DNA from 2 places in the Pararhizobium sp. DWP3-4 genome. Region 1 is predicted to be linked to the other one. Evidence: riboswitches for the same ligand, from Rfam matches in the RefSeq annotation. Region 1 holds a riboswitch; the other holds the start of a gene.
What was found. A riboswitch is a leader RNA that binds a small molecule or an ion and turns the genes downstream of it on or off. The one in region 1 is predicted to bind thiamine pyrophosphate.

Region 1 (7,164 bases):
TGCGAGGGGTCACAAGAACCGGATCAAAAGAGTTGGCCGGTCTTGCGGCGTTCGTTTTCGAAGAGGAGGCGATGTGCGCCGCAACGTCCTGCGCGACGGATGGGGCAAGCAGAAACCCGTGCCGGTACATTCCGTTTATGCGAATGATGCCGCCGTCAGCCGAAAACCGCGGCAGATTGTCGGGATAGCTCGGGCGAACCCCGGCGCCGGTTTCGACCACGCGCGCTTCGCCGAAGGCCGGGTGAAGCGCATAGGCAGCGTTGAGCAGCTCCATCAGCGAGCGGGCGCTGATCGGGCCGCGATCGTCGCTTTCGATCATCGTCGCGCCAACCATGAAGTGGCCGTCGGCGCGCGGCACGATATAGAGCGGAATGCGCGGATGCAGCAGGCGGACGGGGCGTAAGAGCGTCACGTCGGGCGTCTCCAGCATCAGCATTTCCCCCCGCACGCCGCGCAGATCCACCGTTTGGCGGATGCTGCTTGCCCCGGTGCAATCGACGATATGGTCGAACCCGGCTCCCGGAAAATCCGGGGCAGCGCCGAAATGGAAGACCACGCCCATTGCCGCCAGCCTGCCGGAAAGGCCGGTTATCGCGCGCCTGGGATCGAGATGGGCTTCGTTACGGAAGAAAAGCGCCTTGCGGAACCGGCCGGCGAGGTCCGGCTCCAAGGCTGAGATGTCATCGCCGTCCAGCCAGTCGAAGTTTGATGTCCGGGCTGCGAAACGGTTGAGCTCCGCAGTATCGCGCGGCGGCGCGACGACCAATGTACCCTTGCGGACAACGTGGCCGGGCAGTGCCGCTTCCCACCAGTCAGCCGATTTGCGCCCCAGCGTCACCACCGTTTCAGTCGCGCTTTCGCGCTCGCACCAGGGCGACAGCATGCCGCCGGCAAACCAGGAGGCGCCGCCGCCCGGCCGCGATGACGTCTCCGTCACCTCGACCGCGATGCCTTTCCCGGCAAGTTCATGAGCAACCGTGAGGCCGGCAACGCCGGCCCCCCTGATCAGGACGCGCATGGTCACTCTCCGGCTGGCGGAATGGTGCCGTCCGGGCCGAGCGGCATGTAGAGCGAGCCGCCCGCCTGGAATTTCGCCGCCATCGCTTCAAGCCCTTCCTTCTGCGCCTCGGCGCGGATCTCGTGCGAGATCTTCATCGAGCAGAATTTCGGCCCGCACATCGAGCAGAAATGCGCCACCTTATGGGCTTCCTTCGGCAGGGTCTCGTCATGGAAGGAGCGCGCCGTTTCCGGATCGAGCGACAGGTTGAACTGGTCTTCCCAGCGAAACTCGAAGCGGGCCCGCGACAAGGCGTCGTCGCGCAGCTGGGCGGCCGGGTGCCCCTTGGCAAGGTCGGCAGCATGGGCGGCGATCTTGTAGGTGATGACACCGACCTTGACGTCATTGCGGTCGGGCAGGCCGAGATGCTCCTTCGGCGTGACATAGCAGAGCATCGCCGTGCCGAACCAGCCGATCATCGCAGCGCCGATGCCGGACGTGATGTGGTCGTAGCCGGGAGCGATATCGGTCGTCAGCGGTCCGAGCGTATAAAAGGGTGCCTCGCCGCAGACTTCCAGTTGCTTGTCCATGTTTTCCTTGATCTTGTGCATCGGCACATGGCCGGGGCCTTCGATCATCACCTGGCAGTCTTTCGCCCAGGCAATCTGGGTAAGCTCGCCGAGCGTTTCCAGTTCGGCAAACTGCGCGGCGTCGTTGGCATCGGCAATCGAGCCGGGCCGCAGGCCATCCCCCAGCGAGAAGGTCACGTCATAGGCGCGGGCGATATCGCAGATCTCGTCGAAATGCTCGTAGAGGAAGCTCTCCTTGTGGTGATGAAGACACCACTTGGCCATGATCGAGCCGCCGCGCGAAACGATGCCGGTGACGCGGTTGACGGTGAGCGGGATATAGGCGAGCCGCACGCCGGCATGGATGGTGAAATAATCGACGCCCTGCTCGGCCTGCTCGATCAGCGTGTCGCGATAAACCTCCCAGTTCAGGTCTTCGGCAATGCCATTGACCTTTTCCAGCGCCTGATAGAGCGGCACGGTACCGATCGGAACCGGTGCGTTGCGGATGATCCACTCGCGGATATTGTGGATGTTGCGGCCGGTCGACAGGTCCATGACGGTATCGGCGCCCCAGCGTGTCGCCCAGACCATCTTCTCGACTTCCTCGGCCATCGACGAGGTGACGGCGGAATTGCCGATATTGGCATTGATCTTCACCAGAAAATTCCGGCCGATGATCATCGGCTCGGATTCCGGGTGGTTGATATTGGCCGGGATGACGGCTCGCCCACGGGCAATTTCCTGGCGGACGAATTCCGGCGTCACGTGATCGGGAATGCTGGCGCCGAAATTCTCACCGTCGCGCACCAGTGCACCCTTTGGCGGCTTGCGGCCGAGGTTTTCGCGGATGGCGATGTATTCCATTTCCGGCGTGATGATGCCGGCACGGGCATAGGCGATCTGGGTCACAGCCTTGCCGTTCTTGGCGCGCAGGGGCTGGTTGCGGTGGGGGAATTCCGGTGTCAGCCGTTCGCCGGTGGCAAAGCCGTTGTCTTCGGGTTTGACGTGGCGGCCGTCATAGGTCTCGACATCGCCACGCGCGGTAGCCCAGGCTTGGCGCTGCCGGGACAGGCCGGCGTCGATCGACACGATGTGCGCCGGATCCGTATAGGGGCCGGAGGGATCGTAAACGGTAACGGGTGGTTCGCCAGATGTCGGATGCACGGAAATTTCGCGCATCGGCACGCGGATATCCGGGTAGAGTTCGCCCGGAATATGCACCTTGCGGGAGGCTGGCAACGGGCCCGTGGTAACTGTGGGTGTGATGTTCTTTGCGGCAATAGTCATGGTTGAGGCTCCAAAGTTGGAGACCCAGTCATCAGAGCCGGAATGATGAAAAGACGCCGACGCAAATCCGCAAACGGAATCCGAGTCTCAACAGCGCTTGCACCGTCCCTACGCCAGTATGAACTGGATCAGGTTCAACGGGTCACTGCGCTGCTTGAGGGCGGCAAAGCCACCGATCATGCCAGCAGAATCTCAGCCCCTTGTCGGGACCCCCCTGGTGAATGCGCCGATCTAGCCACAGTTTTGGACGGAGCGTCAAGGGCCGTTTGGCACAGCACCCGGCGTGCGGCTCTCGTTGAGCGCCGGAAGACTGTGAAGATATCCAATGATTACAATCGCGCCCTCGACAGCGCCGCCCCGGCAAATTATCTATAAAACATGACCTCAGCGAGCGAAGACACGATTGCCAGCCGCATCAGCCGCATCCTTGCCGACAGGATCGTCACCGGGCAATTGGACCCGGGCACGAAGCTGCGCCAGGACCATATTGCCGAGGAGTTCGGAACCAGCCACGTGCCGGTGCGCGAGGCCTTCCGCCGGCTGGAAGCGCAGGGTCTTGCGGTCAGCGAACCGCGCCGGGGCGTGCGGGTCGCCTCCTTCGATCTGAAGGAAGTGCGCGAAGTGGCGCAGATGCGGGCAGCCCTTGAGGTTCTGGCCCTTCGGCATGCGGCGCCGCATCTGACGTCCGCCATTCTGGATCAGGCCGAAGAGGCCACCGTGGCGGGCGACAATTCCCATGATGTCCGCTCCTGGGAGGAGGCAAACCGCCGTTTTCACACGCTGATTCTGACTCCCTGCGGCATGCCGCGCCTCTTGGCCGCCATCAGTGATCTGCATGCGGCCAGTGCCCGTTTCCTGTTCGCCAGCTGGCGAACCGAATGGGAAGTGCGCACCGATCACGATCACCGCGCCATCCTGACATTTCTGCGTCAGGGCAATATCGAAAACGCCGCGCCTGTGCTTGAGCGGCACGTACAATGGATCGGCCAAAAACCCGTCCGCAACGCTTCCGGCGCAACCCGTGACGCTTTCGCCATCGTCGGCTGACGTTTTTTTCACAGCTTATTTTCCCTGATTTTGCTCGCTCCCGGCGCGTGCCGCAGCATTACCAAAGCACGTATTACGTGAATTTATCCGGTTTGCATCAAAAAGGCGGTTGCGGTTTTCTGTCCTTCGATAAATTATAGATAATTATTATTTTTAATCTATCGGATGGGTGCCAGATGCTGAGAGATGAAAAACACGCTGATTTCCCTGTTGAAAAGAGCGTTATAGGCGAGATTTCTTATGGGGAAGCTCCCGAAATAGCTCGCTTTTCTCCCGATGACGCAAAAATTATCTATAATTTTCCATTCAACGATTTGCTCTTTCAGGCGCACTCGGTTCATCGGGAGAATTTCGATCCCAACGCTGTGCAAATCAGCCGGCTTTTGTCGATCAAGACCGGTGGATGCGCCGAGGATTGCGGCTATTGCAGCCAGTCGGCACGCTCTCCGACGGGGCTGAAAGCCTCCAAGCTGATGATGGTCGAGAAGGTGCTCATTGAAGCGCGCAAGGCAAAGGCCGAAGGGGCCAGCCGCTATTGCATGGGGGCCGCCTGGCGCAGCCCCAAGGACCGCGACATGGACACGCTGGTGGACATGGTGGCAGGCGTCAAGGCGCTCGGTCTGGAAACCTGCATGACGCTCGGCATGCTGTCGCCGCAGCAGGCAGGCACGCTGGCCGAAGCCGGGCTCGATTATTACAATCACAATATCGATACGTCGGAAGAATTCTATCCGCAGATCATCACCACGCGCACCTTCGCCGAGAGGCTGGAGACGCTCGCCAATGTCCGCGATGCCGGCATGAAGGTCTGCGCCGGCGGTATTCTCGGCATGGGCGAAACCACCGATGATCGCATCTCCATGCTGGTGACGCTCGCCAACCTGCCGGAACCGCCGGAAAGCGTGCCGATCAACATGCTGATCCCGATCCCCGGCTCAAGACTTGCCAATGCCGAGCCGGTCGATCCGATTGAATTCGTCAGGACCATCGCGCTTGCCCGCATCCTGATGCCGCGCGCGCATGTGCGCCTCTCGGCCGGGCGCACGCAGATGAGCGACGAGATGCAGGCGCTCTGTTTCTTCGCCGGCGCCAATTCGATCTTTGCCGGGGACACGCTGCTGACAGCCGAAAACCCGGGCGAGGACCACGACACCGCCTTGTTCCGCCGCCTTGGCCTGAAGCCGATGGACCTGGGACTTTCGCAATGATGGCTCAAGGTCTTGCCCGCTACGAAACCACGCTGGCGGGCCTGGAGCGCAAGGGCAGGCGGCGCATTCTGGTTGACCGGGCCGGGGCCGATTTCAGTTCGAACGATTATCTGGCGCTGGCCGGGTCGGCGCGGCTGGCGGCAGCGATTGCGTCAGCCCTTGATCGCGGCGTGCCGGCCGGTGCCGGCGGCTCGCGGCTGCTGCGCGGCAATCACCCGGAGCACGAAGCACTGGAGGCGGAGGCGGCGGCCTTTTTCGGAGCCGAGCGTGTCCTCTACTTTGGCAGCGGTTATGCCGCGAACACAGCGCTTTTCTCGACCCTGCCCCAGCGGGGCGATCTCGTCGTCTATGATGCGCTGGTGCATGCCAGTGCGCATGAGGGGATTCAGGCGGGCAAGGCGCAGGCAGTGGCCGCCGCCCACAACGATGCCTCATCCTTCGCACAGGCGATCGAACATTGGCGCAGCCACGGCGGAACTGGCCATCCCTGGATTGCCGTAGAAAGTCTCTATTCGATGGACGGCGATCGCGCACCGCTGGCGGAGCTTGCTGCAGTCGCCGAAAGGCACGGCGGTTTCCTGGTGATCGACGAGGCGCATGCGACCGGCGTTTTTGGTCAGGATGGCCGCGGTTTTGCCGCCGATCTCAAAAACCGCGCCAATGTCATCGTGCTGCACACATGCGGCAAGGCGCTCGGCGTTTCCGGCGCGCTGCTCGGCGCAAGTGCCGTGCTCTGCGATTATCTCGTCAACCGGGCACGGGGTCTCATCTATTCGACGGCGCCATCGCCACTGATGGCGGCAGCGGTTCGCCGATCCCTTCACATGCTGGTGGACGAGCCGCAGCGCCGTGCAGATTTCGACGCATTGTGCAGCTTCGCCAATGCCGAGTTGAACGCAAAACTCGGCGTCGCAGGCAGCGGATCGCAGATCCTGCCGGTGCTGATCGGCGATAACGGCCGGGCTGTGCGGATTGCCGCGCGGATGCGAGCAGAAGGCTTCGATATCCGCGCCATCCGCCCGCCGACGGTGCCGGAAGGCACCGCAAGGCTGCGGATCGCCATTACGCTGAATGTCGATCAACCGACGATAGCCCGCATGTTCACCCGGCTGGCGGCCATCATGGCGGAGGAGAAGCCATGATGCGCTTCGTGGTAACAGGCACCGATACCGGCATCGGCAAGACGGTGTTTTCGGCGGCACTGGCGGCGGCACTTGGCGGTTATTATTGGAAACCGGTGCAATCGGGTCTGGATGAGGAAACCGACAGCCAGGTCGTCCACCGGCTTGGCCGCCTGCCGCTCAGCCGTATTCTTCCCGAGGCCTACCGCTTGCGGACACCGGCTTCGCCGCATCTCGCCGCCCGGCTTGATCACGTCGAGATCGAACCCGAGCGGTTGATGCCGCCGGTAACTGATGCACCGCTGGTCATCGAGGGTGCTGGCGGTTTGCTGGTGCCGCTTACCGAAACGGCGGTGTTCGCCGATGTCTTTGCGCGCTGGCAAATCCCCGTCATTCTTTGCGCCCGCACCGGGCTCGGCACCATCAATCACACGCTGCTGTCGCTCGAAGCTTTGCGCCACCGTTCTATTCCGGTCTTCGGCGTCGCCTTCATCGGCGATGAACAGACCGAAACCCAGCGGATCATCGCTGCGGCGGGGCAGGTACGCATTCTCGGCCGCTTGCCGCAGATCGATCCGTTGACGCCCGAAAGCCTCGGTCAGGCTTTCCAGAAAAACTTTCCTCTTTCCTCGTTCGAAGAGAAGACAGCATGAACTCGCCTGTCTGGCACCCCTTCACCCAGCATGCGCTGGAACCCACTCTGAAGCGCATCGTTCAAACCGACGGCGCCTGCCTGATCGATGACAGCGGATCGCGCATCCTTGATGCCATCTCCTCCTGGTGGGTGATCACGCATGGCCACCGCCATCCGGCGATCATGGCGGCCATCCAGGCCGCATGCGCATGCTACGACCAGATCATTTTTGCCGAATACACCCATGAACCGGCGGAAGAACTGGCGCGCGGCCTGCTGCGGATCGCCCCACCGGGGC
Region 2 (7,164 bases), on a different contig from region 1:
CCCCACGCGCAGCAGCGCACCTGCAATCTTCGCCTTCTCCTTGACGCCCAGCTTTAGCGCCGGATCGATGCCGAGACCGATATTGGTGGCGACGTCGAGATGCGCAAACAGGTTGTGTTCCTGAAAGATCACCGATACCGCCCGCTCGGCGGGATCGCGCCCGGCAACATCCTGTGCGAGAATCTCGACCGTGCCGGCATCCGGCGTCTCGAACCCGGCGATCACATTGAGCAGCGTCGATTTGCCGGAACCGGATGCGCCGGTGACAGCGACGATCTGACCCTTGCCGATGGCGCAATCGAAGTGCAGTTCGGTCTGGCCGAACTGCACGCGCACGCCGCTGAGGCGAACCGCAATATCCGTTTTAGGCGGTGACATCTTTACTCCTCACATCATCGGCCCCTGCCCGCGGCGTACCGGCAATCGTCAGCACCAGGCAGACGAGGCCGAGAAACAGCGCCAGCCCCGCCGCATCGGTCGAACGGTAGCCAGCCATGCGGCTGTAGAGTAGCCACGGCAGCGTCACCATATCCTGCGAACCGAACAGCGCCACGGCACCGAGATCGCCGAGCGACAGGGCACAGGCAAAAGACAGGGCCATCAGCAGCGGCCTGCGCAAGCCCGGCCAATCGATCAGGCGCCACCGATGCCAGCCGCCGAGACCGAGGCTGACCGCAAGTTTTGCCGTGCGGGCCGTATGGGTGGCCATCGCGGGCTCCAGCACGCGGTAGACGAAGGGCAGCGCCATCAGCGTGTTGATCAGGATCACCAGCAGCGGTGCAAAACGGGCGATATCGCCGAGCGGCCGCAACAACAAAAACCAGCCTGCCCCCAGAACGACCGGCGGCACCAACAGCACCAGCGACGAACTCGCCGAAATCCCCGCTGCCAGCCCGTGCCCGGCCGCCGCTGGGCGTCTTGGCGAAAGCGCTGCCTGCCGCGCCCGGATCATCAGAGCCGCCAGGAGGACGCAGAGCAGACCCGAAACCAGCGCGATGACGGCACTGGTAAGCAACGCCCGCTGCACCATTGGATCGCTGGCCAGCCGGACGAGGTCGGCGCGAAGACCGGAGGAGACCACCGAGCCGAGCGGCAGCGCAAGAAACAGCACCGCAAGCGCTATCACCAGCCCGTCGCCCACCCGGTCAAACCGGCGGCGGCCATCGAACCGGCGCACTTTGCGCCCGCCGCCATGGCCTTCATCGGCGGTGGGCGTCAGCAGCCGGATGGCAACCAGCAGCGCTGCCGTCACCGAAATCTGCAGCAACGACAGGGCGATGGCGCGCGGAGGGTCGAAATCGAAGCGCAGCGCCTGATAGATCGCCACCTCGATCGTGCTGGCCGCCGGTCCGCCGCCGAGCGTCAGGACAAGCGTGAAGCTGGTGGCACAGAGCATGAAGATCAGCCCGGCGATCCCCGGCAAGAGCCCACGGATCACCGGCCATTCGATGAAGCGAAAAATCGACAGCGGCCGCATTCCGAGATTGGCCCCGGCCAGCCAGTATTCGCCGGGAATGCGCTCGAGCCCGCCGAGCATCAGCCGTGCCGCCAGCGGCATGTTGAAGAAGACATGGGCAACCAAGATCCCCGACAGGCCATAGATACTGACCGGCTGATCGAGGCCAACAGCCACAAGCGCGGTATTCAGCACCCCCTGCCGCCCCCAGATGCCGATCAGCCCAAGAGCCGCCACCAGCGCCGGCAGCCCAAGCGGCAACGCCATCAGCCGGATGATCCAGACACGGCCCGGAAAGACAGCCTGCCGCGCCAGAGCCCGGGCAACAGGGATGGCGAAGACGATGGAAAGGACTGTCGAAAGCGACGCCTGCAACAGCGTGAACCGGGCCACACGCCAGACATAGGCATCGAATACCATGCCGTCATTGGCAGAACCCGGCTCATCAAATGCGAGAAGAGCGGCCGCCGCCAGGCAGACGAACAGCACAATGCCCCCGAGGCACAGCGCCCCGGCGGTCAGTGTCCAACGACGTTCCATGCGGTTGATCATGATGCCCTTATCTCGTTTACGGGCGTCGCCTCGTCCCCTCTTCTCCCCAGCGGGGAGAAGGTGGCCCGCAGGGCCGGATGAGGGGGCCAAACACTCAGAATGTGCCGAACCGCCCCCTCATCGCCTCGCAGTCGCTCGGCACTTCTCCCCGCCGGGGAGAAGTGGAAACGATCGTCCCAGCCCGATCAGTTCTTGCTCATTGCCGCCAGCCACTCGTCGATCCAGGCCTTGCGGTTGGCGGCCACCTCGTCCGACGGCATCAAAAATGTCTTTTCCGGCGTCACCAGCTTGCCGAATGCCTCCGGCAACGGCTCCTTGGTGGCGGCAACCGGCATCATCCAGTTGGTCGTCGGGATGATCGATTGGAACTCAGGGCCGGTGACGAAGGCGAGAAACTGCTTGGCGAGCGCCGGGTCCTTGGCAGCCTTGGTCATGGCAGCCACTTCGATCTGGATGTAATGGCCTTCGGAGAAGGAAGCCGCCTGATAGCGGTCGGTATTTTCGGCAACCACGTGATAGGCCGGCGAGGTCGTGTAGGACAGCACCATCGGCGCCTCGCCCTTGGTGAACAGGCCGTAGGCTTCCGACCAGCCGGGGGTAACGGTCAGCACGCGGTCCTTGAGTTTTGCCCAGGCGGCAGGAGCATCCTTGCCATAGACCGACTTCACCCAGAGCAGCAGGCCGAGACCCGGCGTCGAGGTGCGCGGATCCTCGATGACGATCTTCTGGTTCGGGTCACCCTCGACCAGTTCCTTCAGGCTTTTCGGCGGTTCCTTCATCACCTGTGTGTCATAGATCACGGCAAAATGGCCGTAGTCATAGGGAACGAACGTATCGTCGGTAAAGCCGCCGGGAACCTTGACGGCCAAGGTATTGACGCCGTGCGGCGCAAAGAAGCCGGTCGCCTTCGCCTCGGACACGAGATTGGTATCGAGGCCCAGCACGATATCGGCCTTGGAGGAGGCGCCCTCAAGCTTCAGCCGGGTGAGAAGCTCGACGCCGTCGGCAACGCTGACATAAGACAGCTTGCAGCCGCAGGTCTTTTCAAACGCTTCCGCCACCTTGGCGCCGGGGCCCCATTCGCTGGTAAAGCTCTCATAGGTATAGACCGTCAGCACCTTATCTTCGGCTGAGGCGGAAAACGAGGCCGTAAGGGCAGCAACTGCCGCGAAAAATGGAATGATTGCCTTGCGCATCCGCGCCTCCTTATAAATCCAAAAAATGGGAATAGGGCGCTGGAATGTGCCGTCTAATCCCTCCGCCGGTACAAACCGGATCAGGTTCTTCGGGTTGGCTGGCGACAGCCTCTCAGCCGGACGTCGAGAACGACGAACGGCACCCCGTTAGAGCAAGAGGAGATTTAGACGGCTGGCAAAAAGTTAGCAATAAAAGATTTTTCGGTGTACGTCCTCGATTAAACACTACAACTTAACGGCGCATTCATATGTTCACCTGCTATAACCAAATCCGCATTTTAGAACCCATCGAGGCCTTTAAATGGAATATCAGTCTTACTCGGTCAGAAAATTACTTGACTCCGTAAAGGGAGGAGGAATCAGAATCCCGGCATTCCAGCGGGGTTTTGTTTGGGACATGGATCATGTCGCTTACCTAATGGACAGCATATATAAAAATTATCCTTTTGGTTCCCTTCTATTCTGGCGAACAAAAAACAAGCTCAATGTAGAAAGAAGCTTAGGTCGATTTGATCTACCAGAACCTGAAGAAGATTACCCGGTCGACTACGTTCTTGACGGACAGCAAAGACTAACTTCGATATTTACGGTATTTCAGACGGATTTAAAGCCAAAACAAGACGATAAGTGGATAGATATATACTTCGATCTTTATAGCGAAGGACATGCTCAAGAAAGTCAGTTCTATCCACTTAAAGAGAACGAAGTCGATCCAGGGAAATATTTTCCGCTGAGCGCATTATTTGATTCTGTAAAATACAGAGAGGCGACATCGAGTCTAACTAACGAGCAGATCACACAAGTAGACAGACTACAAGAAAAATTTAAAGAAGTATCGATACCGGTTCAGGTTCTAAAAACGGAAGACCGGTCTATGGTGGCAATTGTATTTGAAAGAGTAAATAGGCTAGGAGTAGAACTGGATACCCTTCAGTTACTTTCTGCATGGACCTGGAATGAAAACTTTGACCTACTTGATAGCTTTAAAAACCTAAAGGAAGAACTTGAGGACTTTGGATTTGAGGGGGTAGGGGAAGATTCCGATTTGATACTACGCTGCACAGCCGCAATATTGAAGGAAGAACCATCTGCGGAAACCCTTCTGGAATTAACAGGACAAGTTGTCCGTGAGGAATTTCCAAGGGTTCGCAATGGAATTAAAGGGGCTATTGACTTCTTGCGCACTCAGCTTCGTGTATATAATTTGAAAAATCTACCATACCCTGCACTACTGATCCCGCTCTCCGTCTTCTTCGCCGAACCAAACGGTAAAGAAGTCTCCTACAATGCAGAGACCTACGACAAACTTAAACGATGGTTCTGGAAGTCATGTTTAGGAAACAGATACAGCAGCCAAACTCGAAAAACAGCAATTCGGGACATCAAAGAGATAAATGCTCTCAAAAATGGCTTCTTATCAAACATAGATTCAATGGAAATTGTAATTGACGGAAACTTTTTTCTAAGAAATGTATTTCGAACAACAACAGCAAATACGAAGACTTTCGTTTTGCTTCTATCAAGTAAATTTCCGAAAAGCCTTATATCAGGAAAAGATATAGACTTGGAACCGGTCTTGCAAGCATACAACAGGTCGGAATTTCATCATATATATCCTAAAGCTGCCTTTAAGGAAATTTCTGAGGAAAAGATAAATTGCCTCGCAAACTTCTGTTTCCTTAGCGCAGCAGAAAACAAGAAGGTTGGGAAGAAAAAACCATCAGTCTATATTGATGAAGTAGGTACAATAGAGAATAAACTTGCAATTCTCGCAACTATATTTTGTGAGACATCAGATTTCAACGATGATTTCGACAGTTTTGTTAATCGAAGGAATCAGAAGATCGTTAAACACGCTCTTAGTTTAATTGAGTAGGTATTCAAGAGGAAGTGTTATGGTGATAATATCTTGACATCATCTTTGCGGCAACCGCACGGCCTTCAAGCTGAGGGCCGCAGTCAGCGCGATCAGCGAGATGCCGCCGGCCGTCAGAAACAGCGGCAGGAAGGCGGCCGTATAGCTCTCGGCTACCAGCTGGCGCGTTGCCTCCGGCAGCGTCGACAGCACCAGCGGCGTCAGCTTTTCGATATCGGCGATGCCTGGGATCGCCGTGGTGCCGCGTGCGAGACCTGCCGCGATAATCGCGCCATAGATCGATATGGCGATCGAGGCGCCGCCCATGCGCGACAGGGTGACGGCACCGGTGGCGGCCCCGACGTCACCGCGCGCGGCGATGTTCTGCACGGCGACGATCGGCACCTGCTGGCCAAAACCGATACCGATGCCATGCAGCGCCATGATTGCGCAGATGACGTAGAGTGGCGTGCCCGGCTGGATCTGCGTGAAGATGAACAGAGCCAGAACCGTCAGGCTGGCGCTGACGATCGCGAACGGCTTGTAGCGGCCCGAGCGTGAAATCAGCCGTCCCGCCGTCAGCGCACCGCAAACGATGCCGCCGGTCAGCATGATGAACAGCAGCCCGGCGAGCGACGGTGTCAGCCCCGTCGTCGTCTGCAGATACAGCGCGAAATAGTTGACCATGCCGATGCCGACGGCGCCGCTCGCCAGTGAAATCACCAGCATCAGACTAAACGTCGGATTGCGAAACAGCGTCAGCGGCACGATAGGCTCCGGCGCGCGGCGCTCGACAAAAACCCATGCCGTGGCGCAGATCGCGCCAAGCATCACGATCGCCAGACTGCCCAGCGAAAACAGTGAGCCGAACAGTTCGGCACCATCGCCCAGGAGCACGACGCAGGTAACGGCGGCGGCCAGAAGCAGCGCCCCGGCATAATCGATCGTCGGGCGGCGTGTCGGGCGGCGATAGGGCAGGAAGACGAACAGACCAATGAGCACCGCGATACCGATCGGGATATTGATGAGGAAGATCGAGCGCCAGCCGAAATGATCGCTCATCGCGCCGCCGATCACCGGGCCGACGGCGCCGGAGGCCATCAGGACAAGACTGGAATAGCTCTGGTAGCGCGCCCGTTCGCGCGGTTCGAACAGGTCGGCAGTGATCGAAAAGATCGACACCATGATGCCGCCGCCGCCCAGCCCCTGCAGCACGCGCGCGGCAATCAGCGTGTTCATCGAGACTGCGAGCCCGCAGGCGATGGAGCCCAGCGTGAAGATCGTCACCGCAGTGATCATCACATATTTGCGGCCGAACAGGTCGCCGAGTTTGCCGTAGAGCGGCATGACGGCGCAGGTGGCGAGCAGATAGGCCGAACCGATCCAGCCGAACCGCTCCATCTGGCCGAACTCGCCGACGATCGTCGGCAGCGCCGTGGCGACGATCTGGTTGTCCAGCGTCGCCATGAACAAAGCCGTCATCAGGAAGAAGAAAAGCGTGAGGCGGAGCGCCGGGTTTGAGACCAGCGGCGCCGGGGTGACCTGCATGTCCATGGGAGAATTCCAATTGCGTTGAGGAATTTATGTGCTGTTAGCACATAATTGTCAACAGCACATTTATGCCCAAAGCATATTCATGCTTTATGGAACCCGCGCGTTTTGCTAGGATGCCCCATGGATCACGCACCCTCACCCTTGGAATGCATCGCCGAAAGCGGCGACGCGGAGAGCCACCGCACCTTGATCAGCAACTCGATGGGCCGCTGGCGGACGATGATCGGGCGGCGGGTGCTTGCCCGTCTGGCGATCAGCAATGTCGCACCGAGCCTTGAAATCACCCATCTCGACGTGCTCGATGCCGTGCGCCGGGCCGAACCGGAGGGCGAAGTGACGGTTGGCACCATTGCCGAGATGATGCGCATCGATCCGTCGCGGGCCAGCCGCATCGTCGGCGAGATGGTGACACGCGGTGCCCTGCGCCGGGAAGCCTCGCAGGCCGATGCCCGCCGCATCATCGTCGTCATGACCGAGCTTGGCCAGCAGCTGATGATCAAGATCCAGGCAGTCAAGCGCGATGTCATCGAAAGCGTGCTGGCCGATTGGCC

Region 2: it holds a riboswitch for thiamine pyrophosphate, as region 1 does, so the genes downstream of both, thiB (thiamine ABC transporter substrate binding subunit) here and thiC (phosphomethylpyrimidine synthase ThiC) in region 1, are expected to answer to the same signal.

Annotation. Positions count from the first base shown of each region.
Region 1 covers NZ_JAFCXF010000002.1:551,651-558,814, reverse strand. Annotated here, with positions in the region: gene thiO (glycine oxidase ThiO) at 1-1,018, opposite strand, end outside; gene thiC (phosphomethylpyrimidine synthase ThiC) at 1,021-2,856, opposite strand; TPP riboswitch at 2,944-3,082, opposite strand; gene ACP7E6_RS07855 (GntR family transcriptional regulator) at 3,235-3,903, shown strand; gene bioB (biotin synthase BioB) at 4,080-5,111, shown strand; gene ACP7E6_RS07845 (8-amino-7-oxononanoate synthase) at 5,108-6,253, shown strand; gene bioD (dethiobiotin synthase) at 6,250-6,885, shown strand; gene ACP7E6_RS07835 (adenosylmethionine--8-amino-7-oxononanoate transaminase) at 6,882-7,164, shown strand, end outside.
Region 2 covers NZ_JAFCXF010000007.1:9,344-16,507, forward strand. Annotated here, with positions in the region: gene ACP7E6_RS18490 (ATP-binding cassette domain-containing protein) at 1-378, opposite strand, end outside; gene thiP (thiamine/thiamine pyrophosphate ABC transporter permease ThiP) at 365-2,008, opposite strand; gene thiB (thiamine ABC transporter substrate binding subunit) at 2,194-3,204, opposite strand; TPP riboswitch at 3,245-3,361, opposite strand; gene ACP7E6_RS18505 (GmrSD restriction endonuclease domain-containing protein) at 3,506-5,080, shown strand; gene ACP7E6_RS18510 (MDR family MFS transporter) at 5,120-6,613, opposite strand; gene ACP7E6_RS18515 (MarR family winged helix-turn-helix transcriptional regulator) at 6,815-7,164, shown strand, end outside.